Regions from separate parts of the Bacillus sp. NPDC077027 genome, predicted to be linked through region 3. Evidence: riboswitches for the same ligand, from Rfam matches in the RefSeq annotation. Region 3 holds a riboswitch; each other region holds the start of a gene.
What was found. A riboswitch is a leader RNA that binds a small molecule or an ion and turns the genes downstream of it on or off. The one in region 3 is predicted to bind S-adenosylmethionine.

Region 1: linked by a shared signal. The riboswitch ahead of ACQKEZ_RS13475 (phosphoadenylyl-sulfate reductase) and the one ahead of metK (methionine adenosyltransferase) in region 3 are both predicted to bind S-adenosylmethionine.
Region 2: linked by a shared signal. The riboswitch ahead of mtnK (S-methyl-5-thioribose kinase) and the one ahead of metK (methionine adenosyltransferase) in region 3 are both predicted to bind S-adenosylmethionine.
Region 4: linked by a shared signal. The riboswitch ahead of ACQKEZ_RS09055 (substrate-binding domain-containing protein) and the one ahead of metK (methionine adenosyltransferase) in region 3 are both predicted to bind S-adenosylmethionine.

What each region holds. Positions count from the first base shown of each region.
Region 1 covers NZ_JBNNIO010000003.1:588,549-596,287, forward strand. Annotated here, with positions in the region: gene pyrF (orotidine-5'-phosphate decarboxylase) at 1-577, shown strand, start outside; gene pyrE (orotate phosphoribosyltransferase) at 582-1,223, shown strand; SAM riboswitch class I at 1,370-1,474, shown strand; gene ACQKEZ_RS13475 (phosphoadenylyl-sulfate reductase) at 1,708-2,409, shown strand; gene ACQKEZ_RS13480 (inorganic phosphate transporter) at 2,422-3,486, shown strand; gene sat (sulfate adenylyltransferase) at 3,544-4,680, shown strand; gene cysC (adenylyl-sulfate kinase) at 4,693-5,286, shown strand; gene cobA (uroporphyrinogen-III C-methyltransferase) at 5,314-6,075, shown strand; gene ACQKEZ_RS13500 (sirohydrochlorin chelatase) at 6,213-6,998, shown strand; gene ACQKEZ_RS13505 (precorrin-2 dehydrogenase/sirohydrochlorin ferrochelatase family protein) at 6,979-7,470, shown strand; gene ACQKEZ_RS13510 (Rqc2 family fibronectin-binding protein) at 7,526-7,739, opposite strand, start outside.
Region 2 covers NZ_JBNNIO010000003.1:384,997-392,735, reverse strand. Annotated here, with positions in the region: gene ACQKEZ_RS12460 (pyridoxal phosphate-dependent aminotransferase) at 1-993, opposite strand, end outside; SAM riboswitch class I at 1,157-1,315, shown strand; gene mtnK (S-methyl-5-thioribose kinase) at 1,392-2,585, shown strand; gene mtnA (S-methyl-5-thioribose-1-phosphate isomerase) at 2,592-3,653, shown strand; gene ACQKEZ_RS12445 (methylated-DNA--[protein]-cysteine S-methyltransferase) at 3,899-4,390, opposite strand; gene ACQKEZ_RS12440 (PAS domain S-box protein) at 4,392-6,602, opposite strand; gene ACQKEZ_RS12435 (acyltransferase family protein) at 6,893-7,739, shown strand, end outside.
Region 3 covers NZ_JBNNIO010000001.1:27,119-34,857, reverse strand. Annotated here, with positions in the region: gene ACQKEZ_RS00300 (lysophospholipase) at 1-373, opposite strand, end outside; gene ACQKEZ_RS00295 (gamma carbonic anhydrase family protein) at 420-926, shown strand; gene asnB (asparagine synthase (glutamine-hydrolyzing)) at 1,075-2,973, opposite strand; gene metK (methionine adenosyltransferase) at 3,128-4,330, opposite strand; SAM riboswitch class I at 4,525-4,659, opposite strand; gene pckA (phosphoenolpyruvate carboxykinase (ATP)) at 4,886-6,472, shown strand; gene ACQKEZ_RS00275 (DUF2584 domain-containing protein) at 6,506-6,748, opposite strand; gene ACQKEZ_RS00270 (alpha/beta hydrolase family protein) at 6,788-7,582, opposite strand.
Region 4 covers NZ_JBNNIO010000002.1:679,793-687,531, forward strand. Annotated here, with positions in the region: gene ACQKEZ_RS09030 (tetratricopeptide repeat protein) at 1-189, shown strand, start outside; gene ACQKEZ_RS09035 (hypothetical protein) at 205-366, shown strand; gene ACQKEZ_RS09040 (GTP pyrophosphokinase) at 530-1,162, opposite strand; gene ACQKEZ_RS09045 (ABC transporter permease) at 1,257-2,270, opposite strand; gene ACQKEZ_RS09050 (sugar ABC transporter ATP-binding protein) at 2,267-3,766, opposite strand; gene ACQKEZ_RS09055 (substrate-binding domain-containing protein) at 3,826-4,944, opposite strand; SAM riboswitch class I at 5,125-5,233, opposite strand; gene ACQKEZ_RS09060 (right-handed parallel beta-helix repeat-containing protein) at 5,720-7,117, opposite strand; gene ACQKEZ_RS09065 (branched-chain amino acid aminotransferase) at 7,513-7,739, shown strand, end outside.

The sequences.
Region 1 (7,739 bases), on a different contig from region 3:
TATCATTGACAAACTAAAGCAAAAAAACTGTAGCATCTTTCTAGATCTTAAATTGCATGATATTCCAACGACGGTTCAAAAAGCAATGAACCGACTCGCAACCCTAGATGTAGACTTGGTCAACGTGCACGCAGCTGGTGGAAAAAGAATGATGCAAGCGGCAGTTGAAGGGTTAGTGAGCGGAACGAAAGCAGGTAGGAAACGTCCCAATATCATTGCAGTAACGCAGTTGACTAGTACCTCAGAGGACATGATGAATAAAGAATTGTTGATTGACCGGCCATTAAAGGAAGCGGTTCTTCACTATGCACAAATGGCAAATGAAAGTGGATTGGATGGTGTGGTCTGCTCTGTTCATGAATCAAAGTGGATTCATGAGCACATTTCACCAGCCTTTCTGACAGTGACACCAGGGATTCGACTCGCAGATGATCAAACAGATGATCAAAAGCGTGTAGCAACACCCGCTTACGCCAAGAAGCAGGGCGTTTCTCATATTGTTGTCGGAAGATCCATTACGAAAGCGCATCATCCGACATTAGCTTATGAACAAATTTTAACAGAGTGGGAGAGGTAGATGCATGAAAACAAAAATCGCTAAACATTTATTACAGATTAAAGCCGTCTCATTAAAGCCAGATGAACCATTTACATGGGCAAGTGGCATCAAATCACCAATTTACTGTGACAATCGACTTACACTTTCATATCCAGAAGTAAGAAACGATATTGCTCAAGGATTAAAAGATGTGATTGACACACATTTTAAGCAGGCTGATATCGTAGCTGGGACTGCAACAGCAGGTATTCCACATGCTGCACTTGCGGCAGACCGACTTGGTTTACCTATGTGTTATGTCAGAAGTAAACCAAAAGCACATGGGAAAGGAAATCAAATTGAAGGGGTCGTATCACCTGGACAAAAAGTAGTTGTAGTAGAGGATTTAATCTCAACTGGAGGCAGTGTGCTTGAGGTTGTAGATGCGCTCAAGGCAGAAGGTTGTGATGTATTAGGAGTAGCTGCAATTTTCACATATGGGCTTCCGAAAGCGACAGCCGCATTTGAAAAGAAAGGCATACCGTATGTCACACTAACAGATTACGATACGCTCTCTGACGTGGCGCTTGAGCTTGGTGCTATTCAAGAGGCGGATATGAATAAATTAAAGCGTTGGAAACAAGATCCTGCGTCCACAACATGGATGGAGGAAACTGTTCAATGAGCTGTGCGATGATAGCACAGCTTTTTTGTAGGTCACCCCATGTTAAAAAATAGTAAAAAAGACTCAAATTGATAAAAAACTAATCCTATCAATAAAGTCGGGTTGACTTTTGTTTGAATTGTGTTAATATTTAATACAAATTAAAAATCTTATCCAGAGAGGTGGAGGGACTGGCCCGATGAAGCCCGGCAACCTGCTATTTGAGCAAGGTGCTACTTCCTACAAAATGAGTCTATTTTGAAAGATAAGGAATTTGTGAGCTTCCTCATCTTTCTTTCGGAATGAAAGGAAGTTTTTTTATTTTAATGGTGAGGAGGAAGAGGGGATTGAAGTGAAGCAGAACAATTATGAAGAGCTAATGAAAAGCATGGACTTTGGATCAAACACATTGATTGTTCATTCAAGTAGAAAAAAATGAAAAAATTCGGCTGAAGTAGCAGCATGATACGTGCGAAATTTACAATGCTCCGGAAGGGGAGAAAAAATGTTAACTTATGATAACTGGGAAGAGCCGTCCATTACATTTCAAGCGGACGATACGTATAAAGGGGCACTATCGGTATTAAAGTGGGCATATGGACATTATGGTGATCAGCTGATTTATGCATGTAGCTTTGGCATTGAAGGTATTGTATTAATTGATTTGATTCATAAGGTGAAAAAAGACGCGAGGATCGTTTTCTTAGATACAGGACTTCACTTTAAGGAGACATACGATACGATTGATGCGGTCAAGGAAAGATATCCAGGTTTAGATATTGTTCTTCAAACACCTGAACTTACTGTGGAAGAGCAAAATGAAAAACATGGCAACGAGCTTTGGGAGACAAATCCACAAAGCTGCTGTCATATGAGAAAGGTCATTCCGCTTCATCAAGCGCTGTCAGGTTATCCAGCTTGGCTGTCAGGTTTAAGAAGAGAGCAATCACCGAAAAGAGCGGGGACAAATTTTTTGAATAAGGATGAAAAGTTTCAATCTGTAAAGGTATGTCCTCTCATTCATTGGACATGGAAAGATATTTGGAGATATACGTCTAAACAAGAACTTGCGTATAATCCGTTACATGATCAAGGTTATCCAAGTATCGGCTGTGCACCATGTACACAACCGGCCTTCACAGCGGAAGACTTGCGTTCTGGCAGATGGACTGGTACGGCTAAGACGGAGTGTGGATTGCATGAATAAGGGAGAGTATTAATGGAAATCGCCGCGATTTTATTCAGTCTATTTTTCGCCCTAAATATTGGCGCAAGCGGAGCGGCAGCTTCTATGGGAATTGCCTATGGATCAGGTGCGATTAAAAAACCTATTTATGCACTCGTTTTTTGCGCATTTGGTATTTTAACAGGCTCTATCATTGGTGGAGGCGAGGTCGTCAAAACCATTAGCTCAGGCATTATGCCACAGTCTGTGATTACGCTTGAGATCGTTTGTATTATCATTGCATCTGCTGCGTTATCATTATTTATAGCGAATTTAATTGCGATTCCGCTATCAACAAGCGAAGTGACTGTTGGGGCAGTGGTTGGTGTTGCCATTGCGTACAAGGTGTTGTTTGTCAAATCAATTTTAGTGATTGTCTCTTTTTGGATCATCATTCCGTTTTTTGCATTTGCTTTCACTTATATCATGATTAAGCTTTCGGCGCTTCTTCCAAAAAGAAAGTTGTCAAAAAGAAGTGCAGGCATTCTTTCGATCATATTAATTATTAGTGGCTTTTTGGAAGCTTTTTCAGCTGGTATGAATAATGTTGCAAATGCGGTTGGACCTCTTGTTGCTTCGGGTGTCTTATCAGTGGGGCAAGGAACGCTTTACGGTGGTTTATTTGTGGCACTTGGTGCACTACTGCTTGGCAGAAGAGTTCTTGAGACAAACGGGAAGAAAATCACACGCTATCAAACAGGAGAAGGCATCTTGTTATCTAGTACAGGAGCAAGTCTCGTGATGGTTAGTTCCATATTCGGTTTACCCGTCCCATTAACACAAATTACATCCTCATCCATTATCGGACTTGGGATGGCAAAAAGCGGACCTAACATCTTTCATAAGCAAGTTGTGAAGAAAATGCTGAAAGTATGGATCGTATCTCCGTTTCTTTCATTAAGCTTATCCTACTTATTAGTCAGTCTGTTCTTAAAGGGAGACTATTATTCTATTTTTATCATGATAAGTGTCTTGTTTGCCTCTATAGGCGCTATTAGCCTAATGAAGGTTGTCAAAAAAGAAAGTAGCTCCATTCACGAGCAGGGCGGCGGAATATAACCTTAAATCTGACTATTAAGATCTAATAACTATGAACACTGAGAGGAAGATAAACAAATGAGTTTAGCACCACATGGTGGAATTTTAATTAATCGTATCAATGAACATTATGATATAAGTACTGTTTCCAAAGAAATTGAGCTAGATGCCATTTCATTTGCAGATCTTGAGCTTATTGCCATTGGTGGTTACAGTCCAATTGAAGGATTTTTAACACAAGTAGATTATGAAGCGGTTGTTGACAAGATGCGTCTAGCAAATGGAATCGTTTGGTCACTTCCAATCACACTGCCAATTTCAAAGGAAAAGGCATCAGACATCCATCAAGGAGATATCGTTCGTCTTTCTTATCATGGGACAGTTTACGGTGTGATAGAAGTCGAGGATCAATACACCCCAGATAAAGAAAAAGAAGCAGTGAATGTCTATAAAACAAATGATCAAAATCATCCAGGGGTAAAAAAGCTATTCGAACGTGGCGATACGTATATTGGCGGGAAAATTACACTCATCAAACGTAGTGAAAAACCGTTTCCGCAGTTTACATTTGAACCAGAAGAAACAAGAAGACGTTTTAAAGAGAATGGTTGGAAGACGATTGTTGGCTTCCAAACGAGAAATCCAGTTCATCGCGCACATGAATATATTCAAAAGACAGCACTAGAAACAGTGGACGGTTTATTCTTGAACCCGCTCGTTGGTGAGACGAAATCAGATGATATTCCAGCTGACGTCAGAATGAAAAGCTATCAAGTTCTTTTAGATGGCTATTATCCTAAAGATCGTGTCTTTTTAGGCGTATTCCCGGCAGCGATGAGATATGCTGGACCAAAGGAAGCTATTTTCCATGCACTTGTGCGAAAAAATTACGGATGTACTCATTTTATTGTGGGTAGAGATCATGCAGGTGTTGGCGATTACTACGGAACTTATGAAGCACAAGAGTTGTTTGAACAATTCACAAGTGAAGAAATTGGCATTACACCACTTAAATTTGAGCATAGCTTCTATTGCAATACATGTGAGGCAATGGCAACACCAAAAACCTGCCCACATGATAAGAGTCAGCATGTCATCCTCTCTGGTACAAAGGTCAGAACAATGCTTAGAAATGGTGAATTGCCACCGAGTACATTCAGCCGCAAGGAAGTTATTGAAACATTAATTCAGGGCCTGAAAACGACCGTATCTTGAGGAGGAAATGACATGAGCAACCAACATATAGTATGGCATGATGCTTCGATTACAAAAAAAGAATATCAAGAAAAAAACAATCATAAAAGCGGTATTGTATGGCTAACCGGTCTTAGTGGCTCAGGGAAATCCACCATTGCGAATGCTGCGGCACGTGATTTATTTGAACAAGGGTATCAAGTCACTGTTCTCGACGGGGACAATGTTCGTCACGGTTTAAATAAAGACCTAGGATTTTCAGACGATGATCGTAAAGAAAATATCCGCCGGATCGGTGAAGTAGCCAAACTTTTTGTAGAGCAAGGAAACATTGTGATTACCGCATTTATTTCACCATTTCAAGAGGATCGAGAAACGGTCAGACAGCTTGTTGAAGAAGGCGAATTTCATGAAGTTTTTGTGAAATGTGACTTAAATGTGTGTGAAGAACGTGATCCGAAAGGGTTATATAAAAAGGCAAGAAGCGGGGAAATTCCATTTTTCACTGGTATCGACTCTCCTTATGAAGAGCCTGAAAAACCTGAGCTTGTTCTCAATACGGGAGAGCAAAAACGAGAAATATCGAAACAGCTTCTTGTCGATTATGTAAAGGAACAAACAAGATAATCGCCTGATAGCAGGGGGAGAATACAGATGGGGAAAGTATATATTGTTGGTGCCGGACCGGGTGATCCTGAATTAATTACACTCAAAGCCCTAAAGGCGATTCAACAGGCAGATGTCATTTTATATGATCGTCTTGTTAATCAGGACATTCTCGCCCATGCCAAGCATGACGCACAATTGATCTATTGTGGGAAGTTACCGAATCATCATACGATGAGGCAGGAAGCCATCAACACATCACTTGTGACACATGCACAAGAAGGCAAGGTTGTCGTTCGTCTAAAGGGGGGAGACCCCTTTGTTTTTGGCAGAGGAGGCGAAGAAATCGAGTGTCTCACAGACCATCATATTCCATATGAGGTAGTGCCTGGGGTGACGTCTGGCATTGCTGCTGCTGCATATGCAGGGATTCCAGTTACCCATCGAGAAGTCAGCTCAAATGTCGCTTTTGTCACAGGACATTATCAAAAGGATGAGCATTTTGAAGAGAAGTGGAAGGCACTAGCGACAGGCATTGATACGCTGGTTATATATATGGGCGTGAAAAATGTAAAAAAAGTGCAAAGGCTACTTTTGGAAAATGGCAGAGATCAAGCGACACCAGCCGCATTTATTCATTGGGGAACAACGAGCCACCAAGTGACAACTTGCTGTACAGTTGGCACCCTTTCTGAAACGGTTGAAAAGGAAGGGATTGAGCATCCAAGTCTCATTGTCGTTGGAGATGTCGTCAATTTCCATCATAAATTAAGTTGGTTTGAACCAACACGCTCAGCAGAAGGGACATAAACTCGGTGAAAAGACACGTATTTCGATCGTGTCTTTTCCTTTGAGTAAAGAAAAGATTGGTCATCTTCGATATGTGACTTTTCAGATGAAAGCTTATATAATGAACCAAAACTTAAATGGTGGCAAGGGGGAGAACGATGAAACAAGCAGTGCTTTATGTAGGACATGGAAGCAGGGTGAAGCAGGCGCAGGACAAGGCTATTTCTTTTATGAGAAGCTGTATGCCTCATATAGATGCAGAGATTCAAGAGATTTGTTTTCTAGAGCTAACAGAACCATCGATTGAAGAAGGGTTTGCAGCATGCGTAAGGCAAGGAGCAACACATATTGCGATTGTTCCACTTCTTCTTTTAACCGCCATGCATGCAAAATCGGATATCCCAGAAGAAATTCATCAAGTGAAAAGTCGATATCCACATGTAGTGGTGACATATGGAAGACCAATTGGCGTCAATCAAGAGGTGACAAAAGCCGTTGTGACTAGAATAGAAGAAGCGGGCTATCAAGATGAATGTGCGCGCATCGTTCTCATAGGGAGAGGGAGCTCAGACCCTGATGTGAAGAGAGATATATGTGCTATTGCAGAAGAAGTTCAGGTGATGAAGCCATCCGCACAGGTCATTCCTTGTTTTATCACTGCGTGTGAGCCTCATTATCAGGACATTTTAGCAGGTTTAAATGAAGCGGATGATTCTCCTGTATATTTAGTACCATACCTTCTGTTTACGGGGATCTTAATGAAAGAGATTGAGGCAGAGGCATCTAAATTGAAAGAGCGTATAAAAAACGTAAAAGTGTGCAGATACATTGGTTTCCATCCACATGTTAGGGCTGCCTATATTGAACGAGTGAAGGAAACCATTGATAACGAAAAAGGAGTATTTCATTTTTCAGGAGAGACGTATGCTGCCAGTTCATCTTGATTTAAAAGAAAAAAGCGTACTCATTATTGGCGGCGGAAAGATTGCATTTAGAAGACTAACCACCATACTACCCGAAACGAAGCGAATTACAGTGGTAAGCCCTGAGCTATCAGATCAAATGGAGCAGCTAATCACGATGCATCAGCTTGTGTGGAAAAGAAAATCGGTTGAACGTGAAGATTTAACTTCCGCCTTTTTGATCGTGGCAGCGACAAATGATCCAACAGTGAATGAATGGGTGACAAAAATCGCTCAGCCCCATCAGCTTGTGAATTGCGTGAGCCAGGCTGAATTAGGATCAGTCATCATGCCTAAAATCATAAGAAAAGGCAGAATCGTCATTTCAGTTTCTACTAGCGGTGCAAGTCCTACGCATACGAAACGCCTTTCAACAGAGATCGAGTCACTACTCCAACATGAAAATACGGATGAGCTTGAAAGGCTGTACAAACAGCGAAAAGAACGCTCATGATCAATAAAAAGCACCCCAGATGTTAGACACAGTCTAGCAATTGGGGTGCAGTTTTTTATTTTCTAAGCTTTAAAACAACGTCCTCATCAGGTGTGACAAACAAGGTTTGTTGCTGGTCGTAAGTCACAAAGCCAGGCTTTGCCCCATTAGGTTTTTTCACATGACGTATTTTCGTATAATCCACTGGAACTGCGCTTGATTCTCTTGCCTTTGAAAAATACGCAGCGATCTGTGCTGCTTCTAACAGCGTTTGTTCATCAGGTTCTTTA
Region 2 (7,739 bases), on a different contig from region 3:
TGGCACTTTCAGCCAAGCAAAAAATGATCCTTTTGGAGCTGTTACTTCCCAGCCAATCTCACGGCATGCCTTAATCCAAGCATTCCTTCTTTTTTCATAGCGGTCATTTTGCGTTCTAACACACTCTTGACTACCTAAAAGAGCTACTGCCGCTGCATCTTGAGTTGCTTTAAACAGAGAAACAAACATATGATCCTGATACAGTTGAATGGCTTCAATCACAGATGCGTTTCCAGCTGCAAAGCCGACTCTCCAGCCTGCCATATTGTATGTTTTGGACAATGTATAAATTTCAATTCCGGTCTCCTTTGCGCCTTCCGTTTGCAAAAAGCTTACTGGCTTCTCTCCATCAAATCCGATGCCTCCATAAGCAAAATCATGCACTACACAAATACCGTTTTCTTTGGCAAGCGTAATTGTTTTTTCAAAAAAATCAGCTGTTGCCACTGCTCCCGTCGGATTATTCGGATAATTTAAGTACATGAGCTTCGCCTTTTCTTTCAGTTCAACTGAGAGCTTATCATAGTCTGGTAGAAAAGCATTCTCTTCAAGAAGTGGCATAAATGCCATGTCAGCCCCGGCTAATACAACACCTGACCAGTAATCAGGATAACCTGGATCTGGAACAAGCACCGTATCGCCTGGATTCAGAAGGCATTGTGGCAATTCAACTAACCCTGCTTTGCCTCCAAATAATATGGCGATCTCTTCTACTGGGTCAAGCTGAACCCCATATTCTCTATGATAAAACTCAGCAGCAGCAGCTTTTAGCTTAGCCGTTCCTCTAAAAGAAGAATATTGATGGTTTTCTGGTTTTTCGACTGCTTCCTGCATAGCACTTACAATATGTGCCGGTGTCGGCTGATCAGGATTTCCTTGTCCTAAATTGATCACATCATGGCCTGCCTTCACCTTTGCCTGTACTTTTTGAACCAATGACGCAAAAAATTGTTCTGGTAATTTTTTTAATATGTCTGATTGTTGAAATTCCATTTATTCACCTTCTATTCAAGTTACATCATGATACATTCACTGTAATGGATTCATTGATTCATTGTAAAGGTATTTTGAAAAATGATTGACAGCAGAAGATATGCTCTGATAATATCATGTATTAAGAAATGCGTTTATTTTTTGAAAACTTCATTTGATTTTTCTCTTATCGAGAGTTGGGCGAGGGAATTGGCCTTTTGACCCCAACAGCAACCGACCATTAATACCACTGCAAAGTGGGGCGCAGCTATATCAGCGCCAAGACAACAGTCTTGTAAGGCACGGTGCTAATTCCATCAGATTCATATCTGAGAGATAGGAGAGGCTTAAGCATACACATAAAAGCCTCTTTCTCTCAGGAGAAAGAGGCTTTTTTATATGATTTGGAGGGAAAACAATTGGCAACACTAACAGCATCCTATGAAGAATTAACTGAAAGCTCGGCGGTTGCTCTCGCCATAAAACTTGGATTACTGCAGGGTAGCAGCAAGCTTACATGTACTGAAATTGGAGACGGAAACTTAAACTATGTCTTTCATCTTTATGATCATGATCACCAAAAAGGATTAATCATTAAACAAGCTTTACCATATGCAAAAGTCGTTGGAGAAAGCTGGCCTCTAGCACTGGATCGGGCGCGAATTGAAAGTTCAGCTTTAATCAAACAATCTGAATATGTAGCACACCTCGTTCCAGAAGTATATTACTCTGATACAACACTTGCGGTGACAGCGATGGAAGATCTATCACACCTTGAAATCGTCAGAAAAGGGCTAATTGTCGGAAAAAATTATCCGAAACTTTCTGATCATATTGGCGAATTTTTAGGAAAAACCCTGTTTTACTCATCGGATTTTGCTACTGATCCTAAATTAAAAAAACAGTTTGTCAAACAATTCACCAACCCTGATCTTTGTGATATCACAGAAAAGCTTGTCTTTACAGATCCTTTTTTTGATAGTAACACAAATGATTTTGAAGAAGAACTAAGAGAAGAAGCAGAAAAACTGTGGGCTGATTTAGAGCTACTGGCAAAGGCTGCTGAGCTCAAGCGAATTTTCCTCACATCTGCCGAAACACTCGTTCATGGTGATCTCCATACAGGTAGTATTTTTGCAAATGAACATGAAACAAAAGTAATTGATCCAGAATTTGCGTTTTATGGTCCTTTTGGATTTGATATCGGGCACTTTATTGCAAACTTATTCATTAGTGCTTTATCACGCGAGAACGAGGATGAGCAAAAGCCACTTTTGGATCACGTCGAAAATGTGTGGACAACGTTTATAGAAGTATTTACGAAAGCTTGGAAAGAGGATAGCATTGAAGCCTTTAGCATCTCAGACAGCTTTTTACAAAAAACATTTGACCGCATTTTGAAAGAAGCGACAGGTTTTGCTGGCTGTGAATTGGTTCGCCGCACAATCGGCCTTGCCCATGCTGCCGATCTTGATACCATCGAGCCGCAAAATAAGCGCATTGCACAAAAGAAAGTAGCTCTCTCATTAGGAAAAACATTTATCAAACAATACGAAACAGTGGAAAGAGCGTCTGACCTCGTCGCATTATTCCAACAATCTGTAAAGGAGTGACGGGTTTTGTCTGAATCATTTGAAGTCCCCCGTTCAGTAGAGTGGGAAGAAAACGCCATTAAAATATTAAATCAACAAAAATTACCTAAGGTAACAGAGTATGAGTATTTAAACACAAAAGAGGATGTATATGACGCCATCGTGACATTGAAGGTTCGCGGGGCTCCAGCCATTGGAATCACAGCCGCTTTTGGGCTGGCACTCAGTGCACAACAGATTGACACAGAAGATATGGATGTATTCAAAAATGAGGTTTTGCACATCAAAAAATACTTAAATAGCTCTCGTCCAACAGCAGTGAATCTAGCCTGGGCGTTAGAACGTCTTGCACAGCGCATTACACGCGCTGCTTCAGTGAATGCTGCCAAAACAGACCTTGTGCACGAAGCCATTCAAATCCAAATTGAAGATGAGGAGACATGCCGTCAAATTGGGCAAAATGCTCTCCAGCTATTTAAATCTGGTGATAGGATCATGACCATTTGCAATGCAGGTTCTATTGCAACAAGTCGTTATGGGACAGCACTTGCTCCGTTTTATTTAGCAAAGAAGAAAAATCTCGACCTCCACATTTATGCTTGCGAAACACGTCCTGTCCTGCAAGGTGCTCGCCTCACAGCTTGGGAGCTAATGCAAGGCGGAGTGGATGTCACATTAATTACAGATAACATGGCATCTCATACGATGAAAGAAAAACAAATATCAGCAGTGATCGTTGGGGCAGATCGCATTGCCAAAAATGGTGATACCGCTAATAAAATCGGAACATTAGGACTTGCTATTTTAGCGAAACATTTCAATATTCCATTTTTTGTAGCTGCACCCTTATCAACGTTTGATGTCTCAATCGAAAATGGAGATGAAATTCCAATTGAAGAAAGGGATCCTGAAGAGGTCAGACAATTAAACGGTATACAAATCGCACCGGAAAATGTGCAGGTGTTTAACCCAGCCTTCGATGTCACGCCACATCATCTCATTTCAGGTATTATTACGGAAAAAGGCATTATCACATCAAATTACACGGAAGAAATTGATGGGCTCTTCTCAAAGACACTTACACATTAAACAAAAAGCGCCGTTCTCTTAAGGTTTAAGAGCACCGCGCTTTTTTGCATTCTCAGAAGCTATGAATATTTCGTTCTTTTGTTCTTCCGTCATCACATGAATTTTGACAAAGAAAGAGGTAAAAGCAAAGATTTTTTCTTTCTGTCCCCAGAACATCAAAACGACCTCCTTTTTTCCTTCAACCAACTTTTTTTACTTAATAAAAGGATATGTCGCATGTGAAAATTTGGAACAGGTCAATCGGTTTATTTTTTGACAAAGGGTATTCCTTCTAAATCAAGCAGAATGGCTTTTGTGTCTGTTCTCGTCCCAGCATATCCTGTCAGTGACCGATCTTTTCCAATGACACGATGACAAGGAATAAAGACGGGCAGTGCATTGCGACGATTGGCTTGTCCGATTGCTCTTACTGCTTTCGGGTTACCAATTGCACGTGCGATATCTACATAGCTTCTTGATTGTCCATAAGGAATCGATGCGAGCGCCTCCCACACTTGTTCTTGAAAGATTGTACCTGACTGTTTAAGCGGTAAAGAAAAGGTCTTACGCTGACCTGCAAAGTATTCTTTCAGCTGTTTTTTCGCCTCTATTAAAAGGGGTGTTTCTTCTGCGATCATCTCCGCTTGAGACAATTGCTGTGAAAAGTGATCATCATCAAGAAAGACGTGCGTGATATTTCCCTCGTGCTCTACTATGTATAAATCTCCAATCGGTGCATTAAAAACGGTATAGTACAAGTTAATGATCTCCCTCTTGTTTTTGTTGTCTCAAAGGCAAGGTTAAGTGAAAAATGGTGCCAATTCCTTCCTCACTCTCAACTTCTATCGTACCTTGATGCTCTTCAATAATTTTATAGCTAACCATTAGCCCAAGTCCAGTTCCTCTTTCTTTTGTTGTATAAAAAGGCTCACCTAAACGCCTTAACTTATCCTCTGTCATCCCGCAGCCTTCATCTCGAAGAGAAATGATAATATGTTCCTTCCCCTTTCGTCTAATGTTGACGTATACATTTCCTTTCCTTGGCATCACTTCAATCGCATTTTTTAAAATGTTGATGAATACTTGTTTTAATTGATTCGGTTCACAGTAAATAGGCGGGATCGCATCCATGACGGTTAAATGCATTTGCACATTACCAAGATTTGCCTGAGCATGTAATAAATCCATCGTATCTTTCATAATCTGGACTACATTTTTCTCCTCGTAAACAATCGCTTGTGGCTTGGCCAAGATCAAAAATTCTGTAATAATCGACTCAATTCTTTTCAATTCAGATGTAATGACATTAAAGTAGAGAGAATATTCTCCTTCTACACTTCCTTTTAAAAGCTGAATGAAACCTTTTAAAGCAGTCATCGGATTTCTAATCTCATGTGCGATTCCTGCCGCAAGCTCACCAACAACATGAAGCGTATCAGATTTCCTGACTCGTTCCTCTAATTCTTTTCTTTCAGTGACATCTCTAAATATGGCAAGATTCATATTGTGGATAATGTTTCGTTTAAACGAAAACTCTAAAATGCGCTGGTCTGGGTGATTAAGGACAAAAGGAACTTCGTTATCCATTTCATCTAATGTCATTTCTTGTGCAGGCTGAGCCATGTTTTCAATCTGAAATGGGGATAGAATATGAAGAAGGTTGGTTTCGGTTAGATCATCCTGTGTAAGCCCAAGCAACTCTCCTGCTGAAGGGTTCACATCTATGATATTGTATTGATTATTAAAAAGGACGATTCCATCCATTGAGCCATTAAATACTTTTCGAAATTTGAGTTCACTTTCACGCAATTCCTGCTCCATGCGCTTTCGATCACTCACATTACGTAATATAGTCAAATGCTGACCTTCTAAAACCGCATGCTTTGATGTAAATTCAAGCTCTTTAAACTGACCATTTGCCATTCTGAATAGTAATTCTTCACGTATTTCATGATGTCTCGCATATCTTTTTCTAGTGGGTCTATACCGTTTATCTGATTGAACGAGAAAATCCGTGAGCTTACGACCGATCAGTTTGTCCATCGAAAGCTCAAAAATCCGACAAGCTGATTCATTTGCCCTCACAATCTCGCCATGATCAGTCCAAATAATAATCGCATCCATCGCATTTTCAAAAATTTCTCGAAAACGCTCTTCACTTTTTAAAAGCTTTTCTTCCATTGACCTTTTCTCTGTAATGTCTCGCATGATCGACATAAAAAAACCATTCATCACGTTAGACGTAATCGTCAGCTCAAATAATTTGTGCTTACCAGATTGGAGTGCAACAGGGAGTTCACCTTTTGCTTTTCCTGTCTCCTTTAATGAACAGAGTAATTGATGTAAAGCAGGCTGGTTTTTATCTTCAACAAATTCATGCAAATAGCGTTCAGCAAGATGATCCTTATCGAGTTCAAAGCTTTGACAAAAAGAATGGTTGGCATCTATTATACAGCCATCTTGATCAAATATGACGATTCCATCGAGTGCTCGATCGAACAGCTCTTTCAATAATTGCTCATTCTTAGAGCGTTCTCGCTCTAAGATTTTTTTTGAAGACACATCCCTCATCACCACAATACACTGATCATTCACTTTATCATGCTCTGCGAAAAACTCAATATATTTGGTCTCTCCACTCTCAAGTTGGATTGAAATTTCTTTTTTCAGTCTCCCTTTTTTGAAAAATGTATCTAACGAACATTCGATTCTATTTTTAGGAATGCCATAAAGGAAATCAAGAACGGATTTATTGAGGAGGTTTTCTTTCGATGTTTCAACAAGCCTGCATGTTGCTTCGTTGGCTTGGATGATCTTGAGTTGCTTATCAAATATAAAAATGGCATCTAATGTCTTATTAAAGATCATATTCTGCTGCATTAATTCATTCCGCAAATGCTCATTTTCTTTTTCTAATTTTCTGAATTCTTTAGTGGTCACGATTTGATTTGTATCGAGCGTTTCAGCCATTCACTTACACTCCTTTTCCCAACCTGATTCCTCTACAGTATTTCTACAATATTTTCATTGTTCCTTCATTTGACTCATAAAAAAAGAGCACTTTTTCAGATACTACATTTTAAATATTTCAATCAGATGACAGGAATGTTGAAGCATTCTCTTTTCTTACCCTTTTTTCACAACCATTCTACAATTTCAAATCAAATCACCAATTGACCAAAAAAGTATTTTAGAATGGGGAAAATGAGGGAATGTTGCTCATAGTTTATGAATTGAAATCAAGTGAAAAAGGTGATGTTATGACAGTTTCACGAGATAGTTATTTTGACAACGCAAAATTTCTTCTGATTTTTCTAGTCGTTTTCGGGCATTTGCTTCGGTCTTTTATTCATGATAATGATTGGATACTTTATTTGTACAAGTTTATTTATACATTTCATATGCCTGCTTTTATTTTAGTATCTGGTTTTTTTGCAAAAGGCTTTAGAAAGCCTGGTTTTATTAAAAAAGTCGCTGTAAAGTTGATCATACCTTATCTCATTTTTCAAGGTATTTACTCAGTGTATTATTACTTTCTTCAGGATGAGAGCATGTCGAATCTAAATCCTATCGATCCCCAGTGGTCACTATGGTTTTTAATCAGTTTGTTTTTTTGGAATGTGCTTTTATTTCCTTTCTCAAAACTTCCTTTCAAATGGGCGATGGTGGTCAGTTTATCGATTGCCTTACTCGTCGGGTATGTTGATATCATTAGTGATACACTTAGCTTATCACGTACATTTGTCTTTCTACCGATGTTCCTTGCCGGCTTCTATTTAAAAAAGGAGCATTTTGATTTCATTCGTTCACATGTAGGAAGAGTAACAGCGCTCATCATATTAGCAGGGGTGTTCTTATTCTGTTTCTTCTACGAGTTTGATTATTCTTTCCTGTTCGGTTCTCAGCCATATTCTTCTCTTGGTGATGAAGGGATCATCGCCGCTTTAAAACGGATGTGCTGGTACTTACTTGCTTTTACAGCGTCATTTAGCTTTTTAGCACTTGTCCCGAAGCGTCGTTTTTTCTTTACGAAATGGGGAACACGAACATTCTACGTGTATTTACTGCATGGGTTTATTATCAAATTTTTAAGGTTTACATGGTTTG
Region 3 (7,739 bases):
TTTTCTTCGGTTTAAATTGCAGTCCTAAACAAGGTGATGATAAAATAAGTCCATCAATTCTTGTATGGGTATACTGCTTAACCCATTCGATTGAAACTAAACCACCCATACTATGACCGAGTAAAAAAGTCGGTAGCTTAAATGATTTGGCATGTTCAATCCACTCATCCAAGACATCAATGTATTCCTGAAAAGAGCGAATATGACCTCGTGCCCGTGTAGAGGTGCCTTGTCCAGGCAAATCTCCCATCACGACATGGTAGCCTGCATTACGCCACATTTCAATTAGCCATTTATAGCGGCCATGATATTCACTTGCACCATGTACAATGACGATAGTGCCAATTGGTCTTTCAGCGTGCCAAGTCCACAAAGTATACACCCCACAAAATGTTGTATTTAAGAAAGGAAGAGGAAAAATGCTATACCCTTATCATCATTTTAAACCTGAAATTCATGAAACCGTCTTTGTTGCAAATAACGCCACCATTACAGGTGATGTAGTGATCGGCGAATACTCAAGTGTTTGGTTTCAAACCGTCATTAGAGGGGATGTAGCTCCCGTCAGGATCGGAAAAAACGTGAACATTCAAGATTTATCTTGTCTTCATCAAAGCCCTGGAAAGACACTTCTCATCGAAGATGGTGCTACAATTGGACACCAAGTAACGTTACATAGCTCGATCATTCGAAAAAATGCGCTCATTGGGATGGGATCGATCATTCTTGATGGGGCGGAAATTGGTGAAGGTGCCTTTATTGGCGCAGGCAGCCTTGTCCCACAAGGAAAGATCATCCCAAAAGGCACACTTGCTTTCGGTCGGCCAGCCAAAGTCGTTCGTACCCTGACAGAAGAGGACATCCAAGATATGGACCGCATCCGTAGGGAGTATGTAGAAAAGGGCCAATTTTATAAATCCCTTTGATCACACTGTGACATTGCTCTTATCTTCACTTTATCATGTTTTTTTCAGGATATTAAGCAATAACTATATTCCGCTTCTTATTTTGCCCTGTTTTCTGCTTTCTATCATGCCAAAAAAGGTTTTCAGCTTAGGCTGAAAACCTTTTTTATTAGCTAAAAATGACTTCTTTAGGTTGATGGTTTAGCTGCTCTGGATCAATACTACGTTCCACATAAATGCTATGCCAAATCATAAAGATAAGCACTGTCCAGATTTTACGGCTATGATCCGCCTTGCCTGCACAATGGTCATTTAACAATTCAAAAACGTATTCCTTGTTAATATACTCGTCCGTTTGGCTATTTTTGATAATGTCTTTTGCCCACTCATTCATTTCATTTTTTAACCAGTGACGAATCGGAACTGGGAAACCAAGTTTTTTACGATGCAATACATGGTCTGGCACAATGCCTTCAGCCGCTTTGCGTAGTAAATATTTTGTTGTGCCGTCTTTCGTTTTGAGCTCTTCTGGAATTTTCGAAGCAGCTTCAAACACAACCTTATCTAAGAAAGGAACACGAAGCTCAAGAGAGTTCGCCATCGTCATTTTATCTGCTTTTAGCAGGATATCCCCACGCATCCATGTGTGAATATCCACATATTGCATTTTGTTGATATCGCTATAGCTTTGACTTTCTTCGAAATATTTCTTCGTCACGTCTCGGTATGTCACATTCGGATCATAGTGCTTTAACAAGCTTTTCTTGACCGGCTCTTCGAAGATTTTTGCATTTCCGATATAACGCTCTTCTAAAGGTGTACAGCCACGGATGATGAAGCTTTTTCCTTTCATCCCTTCAGGCATGATACGCGCAATACGAAGAAGAAGTTTTTTCAGCATGGCGGGAACAGATTCAAACGGTTTTAATGAAAGGGGTTCACGATAAATATTATACCCCCCAAACAGCTCGTCCGCTCCTTCACCAGATAAAACAACCGTTACTTGTTTTTTCGCTTCTTTTGCTACGAAATAAAGTGGAATCGCCGCTGGATCTGCAAGCGGATCATCTAAGTGCCAAACAATTTTCGGCAGTTCATTCATATATTCCTCTGGTGAGATCACTGCACTAAAGTTTTGCAGGCCTAACTTATCAGCCGTTTCCTTTGCTACATCTACTTCACTGAAGCCATCCTGCTGGAATCCAACAGAGAATGTTTTAAGCTCTGGGTGAAATTCTTTTGCAATAGATACAATGAAAGAAGAATCAATTCCACCTGAAAGGAAAGAACCAACAGGCACATCACTTCTCATATGTACCTTGACAGAATCATAGATCGCTTCTCGCACATCTTCAATTAATTGACTTTCAACTGTTTGAGCTGGTTTAAACTGTACTTTCCAGTAAGTTTTAAATTGAATATCTTGACCGGGGCGTAGTGTAAACTGATGTCCCGGCTCTACTTTGTGCACTTTTTCATCTAATGTGTTTGGCTCTGGAACGAATTGAAAGGACATATATTGTTGAAGAGAAGTTTGATCAAATGCAATATTTTCGTTCACTGCCATCAAGCTTTTGCGCTCAGATGCAAAGTAAACTTGATCATCTATTTGTGTAAAGTAAAGTGGTTTGATCCCGAATGGATCTCTTGCCCCATAGAGCAACTGCGCTTGTTTATCCCAAATTAAAAATGCAAACATTCCACGAAGCTTAGATGCTGCTTCTTCCTTATAATGACGGTATGTGGCAAGGAGCACTTCTGTATCGGAATCTGTTTTAAAAGTATAACCTTTTTTCACAAGCTCTTCTTTTAGTTCAACATAATTATAAATTTCCCCGTTAAAAATAATCCAGTAGTTCTCGTCTTCATATGAAAGCGGCTGTTTCCCGTTTTCAACATCTATAATACTTAAACGTCTAAATCCAAAACCTACATGTTCATCATGAAAATAGCCCTCATCGTCCGGACCACGGTGAACAATTAGACGATTCATTTGTTTAATTGTTTCTTCCTGTTCAGCAGTTTCGGACAATGGCAGGTGATTAAATACACCAACAAATCCACACATATGATTGCCTCCACGTTATGTTATTTCATATTAAGCCTATAATTAGACAGTTATTGTCTCATTTTCGTTTCACATTGAGGTCATTTTTTCACAAAATAATCCGTTCAGATTTCCCCAAAAGGAAAACCGCTTAAAATAAGCGGTTTTTATGATGTTATTCTCCTAATGCTTCCTTACGAAGTGTAGCTGCTTTATCTGTTTTTTCCCAAGGTAAATCTAAATCGTGACGACCAAAGTGTCCGTATGCAGCCGTTTGTTTATAAATTGGACGACGTAAATCAAGCATTTTGATAATACCAGCTGGTCTAAGATCAAAGTTTGCACGAACAACTTCAATCAATTTTTCTTCAGATGCTTTACCAGTTCCAAATGTGTCGATGGAAATGGAAACAGGCTGTGCTACACCAATTGCATAAGCAAGCTGTACTTCACAAGAATCTGCAAGACCGCTAGCCACAATGTTTTTCGCTACATAACGAGCTGCGTATGCCGCAGAGCGGTCTACTTTCGTTGCATCCTTACCTGAGAAAGCTCCGCCGCCATGACGAGCATAACCGCCATAAGTATCAACGATGATTTTACGACCAGTTAAACCAGCATCCCCTTGTGGCCCACCGATAACGAATCGACCTGTTGGGTTAATAAAATATTTTGTGTTCTCATCAATCAATTCACTTGGAACCACATGTTTGATGACATGCTCTTTCAAATCACTTTGAATTTGTTCAAGTGTCATCTCAGGTGCATGCTGTGTTGAAATGACGACGGTATCAATACGCACAGGTTTGTTATTTTCATCATATTCAACAGTTACCTGTGTTTTTCCATCAGGACGCAAATAAGCAAGTGTTTGATCCTTGCGTACTTCAGTCAAACGAAGAGACAGCTTATGCGCAAGAGAGATTGGAAGAGGCATCAGTTCTTCTGTTTCATTGTTCGCATAACCGAACATAAGACCTTGGTCACCAGCTCCGATTGCATCAATTTCTTCTTCTGTCATTGTCCCTTCACGCGCTTCAAGTGCTTTGTCAACACCTTGGGCAATATCAGCAGACTGCTCATCAATCGATGTAAGAACCGCACATGTTTCCGCATCAAAACCATATTTCGCACGTGTGTAGCCAATTTCCTTAATGGTGTCACGCACCGTTTTTGGAATATCGACGTAAGTAGATGTCGTAATCTCACCGCTTACTAAAACAAGACCGGTCGTAACAGAAGTTTCACAAGCAACACGTGCATTAGGGTCTTTCTTTAAAATTTCATCTAAAATACTGTCTGAAATTTGATCACAGATTTTATCTGGATGTCCTTCCGTAACTGACTCTGAAGTAAACAATCGACGATTTTGACTCATAATGGTTAATTCCTCCTGTACAAGACCACACCATCCCAAGATGAGGCCTTTCAAAATGATACGGAACTCGTTCCCTATTATATGAAAACGTTTATATAGAGATGTTATTGGCAATTTGTTCATATGATATCCCAAAAACAAAAAAACCATTTCCATCATTGTGAGGAAAGGGTCTGAGATATACATGCCTTTCACTCTTATCGCTCAAGGTTTAAATGACCTTGCATCAGGTTAGCACCTTGGTTTCTCGCTTGCTGTACTGACTTTTTCATCAGAAACCGGTTGCTGGGTTTCATTGGGCCTGTCCCTCCACCAGCTCGGGATAAGAGTATCCGTTCAATAAAATATCTTATCTTATACCCTCATGTGATGTCAATGCTTCTAAGGAATTATCTATCCCCTTTTTTACCTACTTAAATTGTATCACCAAGAAGCATGTTTTTATGGCAAAAATGAAAAAAAACACACAAAATAATTCAAATAGTATAGACTATTATTATCAATGTGTTATACTAATCGAAACAAACAAATTCAACGGTAAAGGAAGGGTTTTTTATGAACTCAGTGGATTTAAAAGAAGATTTACAAACACTACTTTCAGCAGAAAATACGCACCAAAATTTATCTGTTCCGAAGCTTGTTGAAAAAATTCTCGCACGTAATGAAGGAACTTTAACCTCTACGGGTGCTGTACGCGCCACTACAGGTGCATACACTGGGCGCTCGCCTAAAGATAAATTTATCGTCAAAGAAGCAAATTCTGAACATAAAATCGATTGGGGTAATGTGAACCAGCCGATCTCACCAGAAGCCTTTGACCGTCTTCATGCTAAGGTTGTGTCATACTTAAAGGAAAGAGATGAGCTGTTTGTATTTGACGGCTTCGCAGGTGCCGATGAAAGATACCGTATGCCAATCACTGTCGTCAACGAATTTGCATGGCACAATCTATTTGCCAAGCAGCTTTTTATCAGACCTGACGCATCAACACCAAAATCCGCTGAAAAACCATTTACAATTTTATCTGCACCACATTTTAAAGCAGATCCTGAAACAGATGGAACAAACTCTGAAACATTCATCATCGTATCCTTTGAAAAACGTACGATTCTCATCGGAGGTACAGAATATGCTGGAGAAATGAAAAAGTCTATTTTCTCTGTGATGAACTACCTGCTTCCTGAGCAAGATATCCTCTCTATGCACTGCTCTGCAAACGTGGGTCAAGGAGGAGACGTTGCTTTATTCTTCGGATTATCTGGTACAGGTAAAACAACACTTTCTGCGAATGCAAACCGTAAATTAATCGGTGATGATGAGCATGGTTGGTCAGGATCAGGTGTTTTCAACATTGAAGGTGGCTGCTATGCAAAATGTGTGAACCTGAGTGAAGAAAAGGAGCCACAAATTTTCAAAGCCATTCGTTTTGGTTCTGTTCTTGAAAATGTTGTCCTTGATGACGATACATGTGAAGCAGATTACGATGATACATTCTTTACAGAAAATACGCGTGCAGCTTACCCAATTGAAATGATCGACAATATTGTAAAACCTAGCATTGCAGGTCATCCATCTGCTATCGTATTCCTAACAGCTGACGCATTCGGTGTATTACCTCCTATCAGCCGTTTAACAAAAGAACAAGCTATGTACCATTTCCTTAGTGGTTACACAAGTAAACTAGCAGGTACGGAGCGCGGGGTCACTTCACCAGAAACGACCTTCTCTACTTGCTTCGGCTCACCATTTTTACCACTTCCAGCACATGTTTATGCTGAAATGCTTGGCAAAAAGATTGATGAGCATGGTGCAAAGGTATTCCTTGTAAACACAGGCTGGACTGGTGGCGGCTACGGCACTGGCAAACGAATGAATCTCGCTCACACAAGAGCAATGGTTCAAGCTGCAATTGAAGGTGATCTGGATCATGCAGAAATGGTCACAGATGACATCTTCGGTCTTCACATCCCGCTTCACATTCCAGGTGTGCCGGACGAAGTGCTTCAACCAGCCAAAACATGGGCAGATCCAGAAGCTTATAAAGAAAAAGCGCTCTTTTTAGCCAATGAATTCAAAAAGAACTTCACAAAATTCAGCAATGCATCAAATGACATCGAACAAAAAGGCGGACCACTCGTATAATGAAGAAAGCTGAGGAAAACATCCTCAGCTTTTTTAGTTCGTTGAATGTAAGGAAATGAGCCTATAAATCACCTTTGTCGCGTCATCTGCAAGCTCTAGTTTTTCCACTTGAGCCGTCCCTGTTTTTTCGCCATCTTTTGTTTTACGTACTTCTATCGGGATATTAATTGGATAAAGACGATATCCCTCTTTTATAAGTTCGAATACGTTTTCCTCAAGTCTTGTTTCTTTTCCTTTTGTTACAATCATTGTATTAAATTCTACAGGCATTCCCATCACGAAAATCCCCCTAACTTCTTTTTTCTCTATAAAGCTTTATTTTATCACATTTCCTCTTTTTCGGCTTTTCATCCATTCAGTTAGCCTTTTGACAATTTCTCTATTCTGTTTAGGCGGGATATAGTGATCATATTGGTCAAAGTACCACGTCTCCACAGATTTTCCGTACTTTTTTAGCGCTTCTTCAAATAGCAGGGCGTGCTCGATTGAAACATTCTCATCTCGTTTTCCATGAATTAAGAGCACAGGTGCTTGAATATGCCGTACTTCATCTAATGGTGTTCTTAGATCGTATTCATTCGGCACTTTTTGAGGCGCACCACCAATGACGCGTTTCATCATCCTTCGCATATCCACACGCTCTTCATAAGTGAGCCTCATATCACTCACGCCTCCCCATGATACAAGCGAGGCAGGCCCTTCTTTCATCTCAATCGCTGTCCAAATACCCATGATTCCTCCACGGGAAAAACCAAAAATATGAATGTGATCTCGTTTCACCTTTGGATGCTGTTTCAGCAGTTGGTATGCCGAAAAAGCATCTTGTCTGTCTTCTCCAGCAAAGTCTTCGTTTCCTTCTCCTCCTTGATTCCCGCGATAAAAAGGAGCAAACACAACAAAGCCTTGTGCTGCAAACTGGATGATCCTACCTGGTCTCACCATTCCGACACTTTTAATGCCCCCTCGCAAATACAAAAACCCATCATATGTGCCAGATGCAGCTGGTTCTGCTAACAAACCTTTAATACGCAGGCCATCTGCCCAATAGGTCACCGTATATAAATGGATATGCGGATGGGGTGAGGGAAACCTTCTTTTCTCGACAATCACACAATTTCTCTCCTTTTCCAAACTACTGATAACACTTTATGATCGCTCCCTAATATGCACCTGACTTCATTTGAAAATCTATTGGTGTTTGAACCGCTTCATATTCAACAGACTCTTCTATACCGAATAACCCTTTTTCAGCGAGCATTAATTTGAT
Region 4 (7,739 bases), on a different contig from region 3:
GCATTAATGCTAGAAAAACCAAATATGATTGAACAAATTAACACGTATTGCGACCAATTAGAGGCTATGAACTTTCTCGTTGATCTTGAAGCCATCAGTGCCGACGTTGCTGAATATTTAACTGAAACAGGGCAGCATGGGGCAGCATCTTATTTCTGGAATAAGGCATTAAAACTGAAAACTTTTTAAGTTTTTGAGGAGTTGATGATGATGAAGAAATGGCTAATCACTGGGGCATTAACAGCCTTGTTGACTGTGTCAGGAATCTTAACCACAACAGCCCATCAAGAGAGTGATACACAGGCAAAACAAGCGCAGGATATCTCAATTATTGCCCAAAAAAATGATCGAGGAACCAACCCATAGGCATAAGTGAAAAACAAAACACAGGGGCTCTGGGCTCTGATTTTTTGAAACGTTGTCTCCTTTGCCGTTTGATAGGGTGATAGGCTTGGATTTTTGATTTTGACGTATACAAGAAAAAGAGACCCCACTATATGATGAAAAACCGCCGATTTTGGCGGTTTCTTTAATCTATTTCGCGTTTAATGCTTTGCATTTTTTCATCTAAATAGTGAGCAATATCCGCAGCTTCTTTCAACTCATCTGTGAGCTGGGTCGGAACTTCATTATTCAACTTATAGTAGATTTTGTGTTCTAGGCTTGCCCAGAAATCCATCGCAATGGTACGCACCTGAATTTCGACTTTGACGTGTTCCACTCGATTTGTTAAATAGACCGGAATTTCCACGATTAAATGGAGACTGCGATACCCATTCGGCTTCGGATGTTTAATATAATCCTTGACTTGAAGTATCTTTAGATCCTCTCTCTGCCTCAGCACATCAATGATGTTATAAATATCATGAATAAACGAGCAAATGATACGTACACCAGCAATGTCATGAATATGATCCTTTGCACATTGTGTTGTGATGTCACAGCCCTTTCTCGCTAGTTTATTAACGATGCTTTCAAAGGATTTAATACGAGATTTTGTATGTTCAATTGGATTGTGTCCATGTATCAAGTTATATTCTTGGCTAATAATAGAGAATTTTGTATCCATTTCATCTAAAGCGAATTTATACACTAAAAGTTCATTTTTCCAGTCTTCCATCACACTTTTCAAATCTTCCACGTGAGTTGCTGACATATTCATTTCTGTTTGTCATCTCCTTTAGCAAACGGCTCCAACACCGCTTTCCATAGACTAGACGGAGAAAAGTCCTCTCAAGTTTTAAAAAATGTTCATTTTAGCCTCGCTGTTTGTAATACGTAAGGGCTAGCGCAAGAGCGAGTACAGACCCTTTCACAATATCCATCGCATAATAAGGAACAGACATCATCACAAGACCGTTTTGGAGAATACCAATCAGCACTGCACCAACAAAAGTGCCAAAAGCATTCGGCTTTCCTACTCCCATGACAGAGAAGCCAATAAAAGCAGCAGCTACTCCGTCCATTAAATAAGGTGAGCCTGCGTTAATTTCTGCGGTCATGACCCTTGATGCAAGAACAATCCCGCCAATCGCAGCAAATAATGCTGATAATAAATAGGCCATAACCTTATATTTGTTCACATGAATACCAGACAACCTTGCCGCTTCCTTATTACCTCCAATGATGTACATGTAACGGCCATGTTTCGTATATGTGAGAAAAACATGGGCAAACACAACCACCACTGCCATAATAAGGATGATGTAAGGCGCCTGTCCAATCTGACTGAAAAAGGATGGGATGGTACCACTTGAAAATGTCCCATCAGGCATGACCATATTTTCAGAGATCGTTGCTCCTTTTGTATAGGTCTGCGCTATTCCTTGAATGATAAACATCATGGCTAATGTCATGAGCATATCGGGAATTTTCATCTTCACAATCATAAATGAGTTCAGTAATCCGACAATAATGGAAGCAGCAAGCGCTGATAGGATGGCAATGAACAGATTTTGAGAAAACCAGACAAACATTGAAATTACAATCGCATTCGATAACGTCGCAATCGAACCAACTGATAAATCAAAGCCATTCACTGCAAGCGAAATGGTCAGTCCAACTGCAATAATGGTCACAATCGAAATCGACCGTAAAATGTTAATGATATTCCCTGTCTGTAAAAAGGATGGATTGGCAATAGCGAAAACAACCACCAACACGACAATCGTTAAAATCGTGCCATATTTATAAAAGAAATCGAATAGGTCAAACGATGGGCGTTTCTTTTTAATTTCAAGAACTGGCGCTGGGTTTTGTAGCTCACTCACTGTGATTGTCCTCCTGTTGAATAATATAAAAGCTCTTCTTCATCTGTCCGATTGGTTAGCTCTCGGATGATTTCACCGTCATACAGCACATAGACTCGATCAGTGATGCCGGCAATTTCCGAAAGCTCACTTGAAGCATAAATGATCGCTTTTCCACGTGCAGCGAGTGCAGCTATGAGTGAAAAGATATCCTTCTTGGCACCGACATCTACCCCTTTTGTCGGTTCATCGAAGACATATACATCAGCGTCAGCTAATAGCCATTTACCGATTGCAATCTTTTGCTGATTGCCACCTGACAAATGCTTTACCTTTGTTTCAATGGTTGGTGTTTTCACGCCAAGCTGTTGAACCATTTCGGACGCCGCCTGTTCTTCCTTTGACCGATGTAGGAAACTGAACAAGCGCGTAAAAGAGCCGAGGTTTGCGGCAGTTATGTTACGTGCCACTGTTTCCTCAGTCAAAATGCCTTCCTTTCGGCGCTCCTCTGGAACAAGGGCAAGCCCTGACCTGACAGCCTGATATGGTGAATTCACATGAACGGTTTTTCCATTGAGTTTCATGATCCCACTCTTCTTCTCGGAAGCACCGAAGAGCGCTTTACATAGCTCGGTTTTTCCAGCTCCTACGAGACCTGCAATCCCAACAATCTCTCCTTTTTTCACATGAAGACTGATGTCTTTTAATTTCCCACTATCATGTAGCTCCTTTACTTCAAACACGACTGTTGATTCAATCTGAGGCTGTCTGCTTGGGAACTGTTCCTCCATTTTCTGGCCTAGCATTTCTTCGATGACCTGCTTGGTATTTGTCTCGGATATATGATGTGAGGCCACATGCGTCCCGTTTCTCATCACTGTTAATTCATCACATAGCTCGAATATTTCAGGCATACGATGTGAGATGAAGATAATTCCAGTTCCATTTGCTTTTAGCTGACGAATGATTGCGAACAGCTTGTTCGTTTCTGTGTGGCTAAGCGGAGCTGTTGGCTCATCTAAAATTAAGATACTGCACTTAGTAGATACGGCTTTAGCAATGAGTACCATCTGTTTTTCTGCTAGTGTCAATTCGCTCACAAGCCTTTTGGAGGAAACGTCTATTTGCATCTCCTTCAAGATGCTAGTTGCTTTGTGATGTAGCTCCTTCCATCTGACAAACTGTTTGTGTTCCAGTTCGTGTATAAGCATGTTCTCTCCAACCGTCAAATACGGGACAAGTGCGGTATCAACCTCTTGATACACGGTCTGCACCCCGTATAGAGTGGATTCCTTCGGTGAGCGGATTGTTTGTTTTTCCCCATTGATTTGAATAATTCCCTCGTAATGCTGATGTGCGCCTGCCAATACCTTCATTAAGGTGGATTTACCAGCGCCATTTGCTCCAATCAGGGCGTGAACTGTGCCTTTTTGGAGTGTGAAATCAACTCGATCAAGCGCTTTGACCCCAGGGAATTCGATCGATATTTGCTTCATATTTACAAGTGGCGTTGACATATTGATCCTCCTTTTTGAAAAACGAAGCACTCTCTGCTTAGAAGAGAGTGCAATTGGTGTTATTTAGCGTAATGTCCCTTCAATGTTTTGATCCAATCTTCTTCAAATGCTGTCGAAGTTCCAAAGCCTTTGACTTCTTCAGCAAGGTTCACCATGTTCACTGCCTTGCCTGCGTCTTGTAGCTGCTTTTGTGAAATGAGTGAAGCCTCAAGGTCGAATGATGCAGGCGTATCTTCACCTGCTAATTTCTTCGCTAAAATTCTTAGATTAACAGCACCAATGAGCTTGGGATCAACCGCCGCTGTATATTTCCAAGGGCTGTCCTTTGCTTGCATTTCCTGAAGATCGGCATTTGATACATCAATCCCGTAGATTTTCACTTCTGTTCTGCCTGCCTCCTTTAATGCACGTGCAGCACCGATTGCAAATGCATCCCAAGTAGCAAAGATGGCATCAAGTTTACCCTTTGGATATTTATTCAGCATGGCAGCTACTGCATTTTGCGTTTGAACAGATGTATCGGATGAGGCAATCCCAAAGCGATCAAGCTCTTTAATGCCTGGATTTTTCTCAAGGGTTTCTTTATATACTTTGTTGCGTCTCACCATTGGTGGAAATCCATCTACCCATAAATAAGCGATGTTTGCCTTTCCTTTAAAATCAGAAACAAGTGAATCAAGTGAAAGTTTAGCAAGCTGTTCATCATCCTGAGATGTGACTGTCACACCTTTTATGTCTTTGAGCTTAGGATTGGAGTCAAATGCGACCACCGGAATTCCTTTCTCAGCTAACTTTTTTACATCAGTAACCGTTGCGTCATCGTCACCATGTGAAATAATGATGCCGTCATAGTTTTCTTCAAGTGCTTGCGCAATCGCATCATGGAATTTTGCTGTGTCTCCGTTAGCTGTATACACATCCACTGTAAAACCCATTTCTTCTCCTTCTGCTTTTGCTCCAGCTAAAAATTGTGCAGTGTGATCGTCACCGCCAATTTTTCGAATGACTTTGATTTTTGCTCCCTGTCCTTTTGCAAACCGTTTCGGCACATTGTCAAATGACACCTTTTCATTTGATTTCGCTTTTGAGCCTGCGCTTGAGCCCGCCCCACAACCAGTTAACACTAAAGTAAAGACAATGAGTAACAAGATGGATGATTTCCATAAACGAAGTTTCATTCCTAAGTTCCCCCTTAAGTTGTTTATTATTATTTTTCACATCTGAAAACTAGGGTAAATAGTTGTCAGGTTTTCACCCACATGAGGTATCCATATTTGTCATAAGACACAAAAAAACCTCTCTTGATTAAGAGAGGTTTCATTACCGTCAAAGATGGATATTTATCGGGAAGTCTTCCTCTCTTATCTGTCAAAGCTACTTGAGCTTTGCAGGAATTAGCACCAATTTCTAATTAGAAACGGTTGCCGGGCATCATCGGGCCAGTCCCTCTGCCTCTCTTGATAAGAGAATACTATCAAATTGTCATGTTCAAATGTACTCTTTACTTTAATAGGGGACTAAAGGATTGTCAATAACCTTTTAGAATATTTTCAAAATTCCCATTTAATTGCATGAACAGAAAGTTAAAAAAGCCTGACAGCATTGAGCCGCCAGGTAGTATTTGGAAGTGATAATGTACTGAATGATGTTTGCTGAATTTGTTTTGTACCGTTATGAACAGACTTTTTTGATGAATGCCGTTCAACATACTCATTCTGAGACCAACCTTATTCAAATCACTGATCATGCACTAGGGCTGTCATCAAAGACAACATCCCTTATGAGTTCGATCTGTTTTATCATGAGATGTCATCTGAATCGAGAAAATTTGGCTAGGCTGGTCTTGGTCTTTCAAACAATGATCACCTGAACTGACAGTTCGGGAAGTACATTTTCTGTCACTTCCACTTAATTGTTTAGCCTTTTTATCGTTCCTTCAAAAAACCCTATTATCTACTCAACAATTTTTTTGGCAGGTGATGTTGACTTCAAGCGAAAATCATATTTTTTTTCATTGATATATAAAGGATTAAGATATGCTGAACCTTTATCTTGCCCGCTTTTTTTGCGGTATATTTGATACCCGTTCAGCTCCTTTCCTTTCCATACCCATTTTGACTTAGCCGCCCCCTGCCGATCATCGTAGACGTTTTTTTGAAATAGATTTTTCTCATTCACTTGATACAGATTGACAATCAAAAAATGGGATGAGCTTGCCGTCATGATATTTTTCGTCACTTTATTATGCACTGATTTGTATTGCATCAAGAATTGCCCGCCATCTAAACCAGCTGTATCATTTTTATACAGAACATTATGTGAGATCGTTGAATAAGAAGTGCCGCCCCTTTTTTCATCATAGCCTCCAATCGAAATGCCTGTAAAACGATTGAGATAGACCTGATTATATTGGATGCGGACATTCTCTGCCATTTTCCCTTTATGCTCACTTGTCACCTCAATTCCGATGTCATTGTGATGTGTGATATTGTGTTCAATCACAATGTCTTTTCCACCGTCGACATAAATCCCACCTGCGGAAAATTCCTTTCCGTACGCTGGGTTTCCATAGCTGGAAATTTCATATACTTTGTTTTTAGATACAACACCATTTCGTACCTGATCATAAGCTGTGGTTGGCGCTGTCTTCTCAAAGCCGATTAAATCTATACCAATATTATCTGATCGTCTCACAATATTATCGGTTATACGAAATTTGGTGACATTGCCGTTTAACACAACTGCTTCACTTGCACCAAGCTTTAATCGTTCCACTAAATTCCCTTTAATCTCGAGGTCTTCAATTGCTTTTGGTGCCTTTGTTCCATATACAGCAATACCATGTGCATTACCGTTTCGGTGTTTGGTTTGAATATCAAAAATGTGGTTATGAAGCAGCTTGACCCCTTTTCCGCTCCCAGAAATAAAAATACCGGCAGGCGTGGCATCCTCAGATTGACTGATCAAATGGGCAATCGACAAACCTTTGATTGTAATATAACTCTTCTGATTTATGTCCACTAATCCTCCATTTGCCTTGCTTCCTTTTATGGATGCACCGCTAATGACAGGCTTTTCTTTTCCATAGGCTTGAAACACAATTGGCGCTTTTTTTGTGCCAGAATGCTGGATGACCAATCTTTCTAAATATGTTCCACCCCGAATGTATACCGTCGCGCCCGGCTTCGCCATACGTGCCGCTTTCTGGATCGTTCTGAATGGCTTCTTTTTCGTTCCTGGATGTTGATCGCTTCCGTTCGTCGCTACGTAATATGTAGGTCCTTGCTTAGCCCTCGCCTCTTCAGTCAACGCTTGACAGCCAAAGCTCATTGTCATGATAAATATAATCATTAGACCTAGTAAGAATCGTTTCAATTGATTCGCTCCTTTCTTACTCAATTGTATCGGTTTTCGAAAAAGGTTGTTACATTTTTCTTTTTTTCTTGCATTCGTCTGATAAAAAGGTGTATGGTTGAAAGAATATTTCACATAACGATTCTATTTTACACTTCACTTTTAAATTTTCTGATTAGTCAGTTAATAATGTTTATGGGTGAATTTTCTTGTTTTCATTTAGGCTATGACAAGAGAAAATGAAGAAGAGAGGGGGAAAGCGCTTTCTGTAGATTTTTCTTTTCATAATTCCAGAAAACCTATTGCTAATATTTTTTGAAGGTATAGAATAGAATCATAATTATTTCATATTATTAGAATTTTCAAATAATCAAACAGCAAGGAGATCTACAATGTCAAAACAACCCATCCGAGTTGAATTAAGTTCAACCAAAAAGACAAAACCGCACTCTGATAAACTTGAATTCGGAAAAATCTTCACAGATCACATGTTTGTGATGGATTATTCAGTTGAGAAAGGCTGGTACGATCCGAGAATTATTCCTTATCAATCGATTCCAATGGATCCTGCATCAATGGTATACCATTACGGGCAATCTGTATTTGAGGGTTTAAAGGC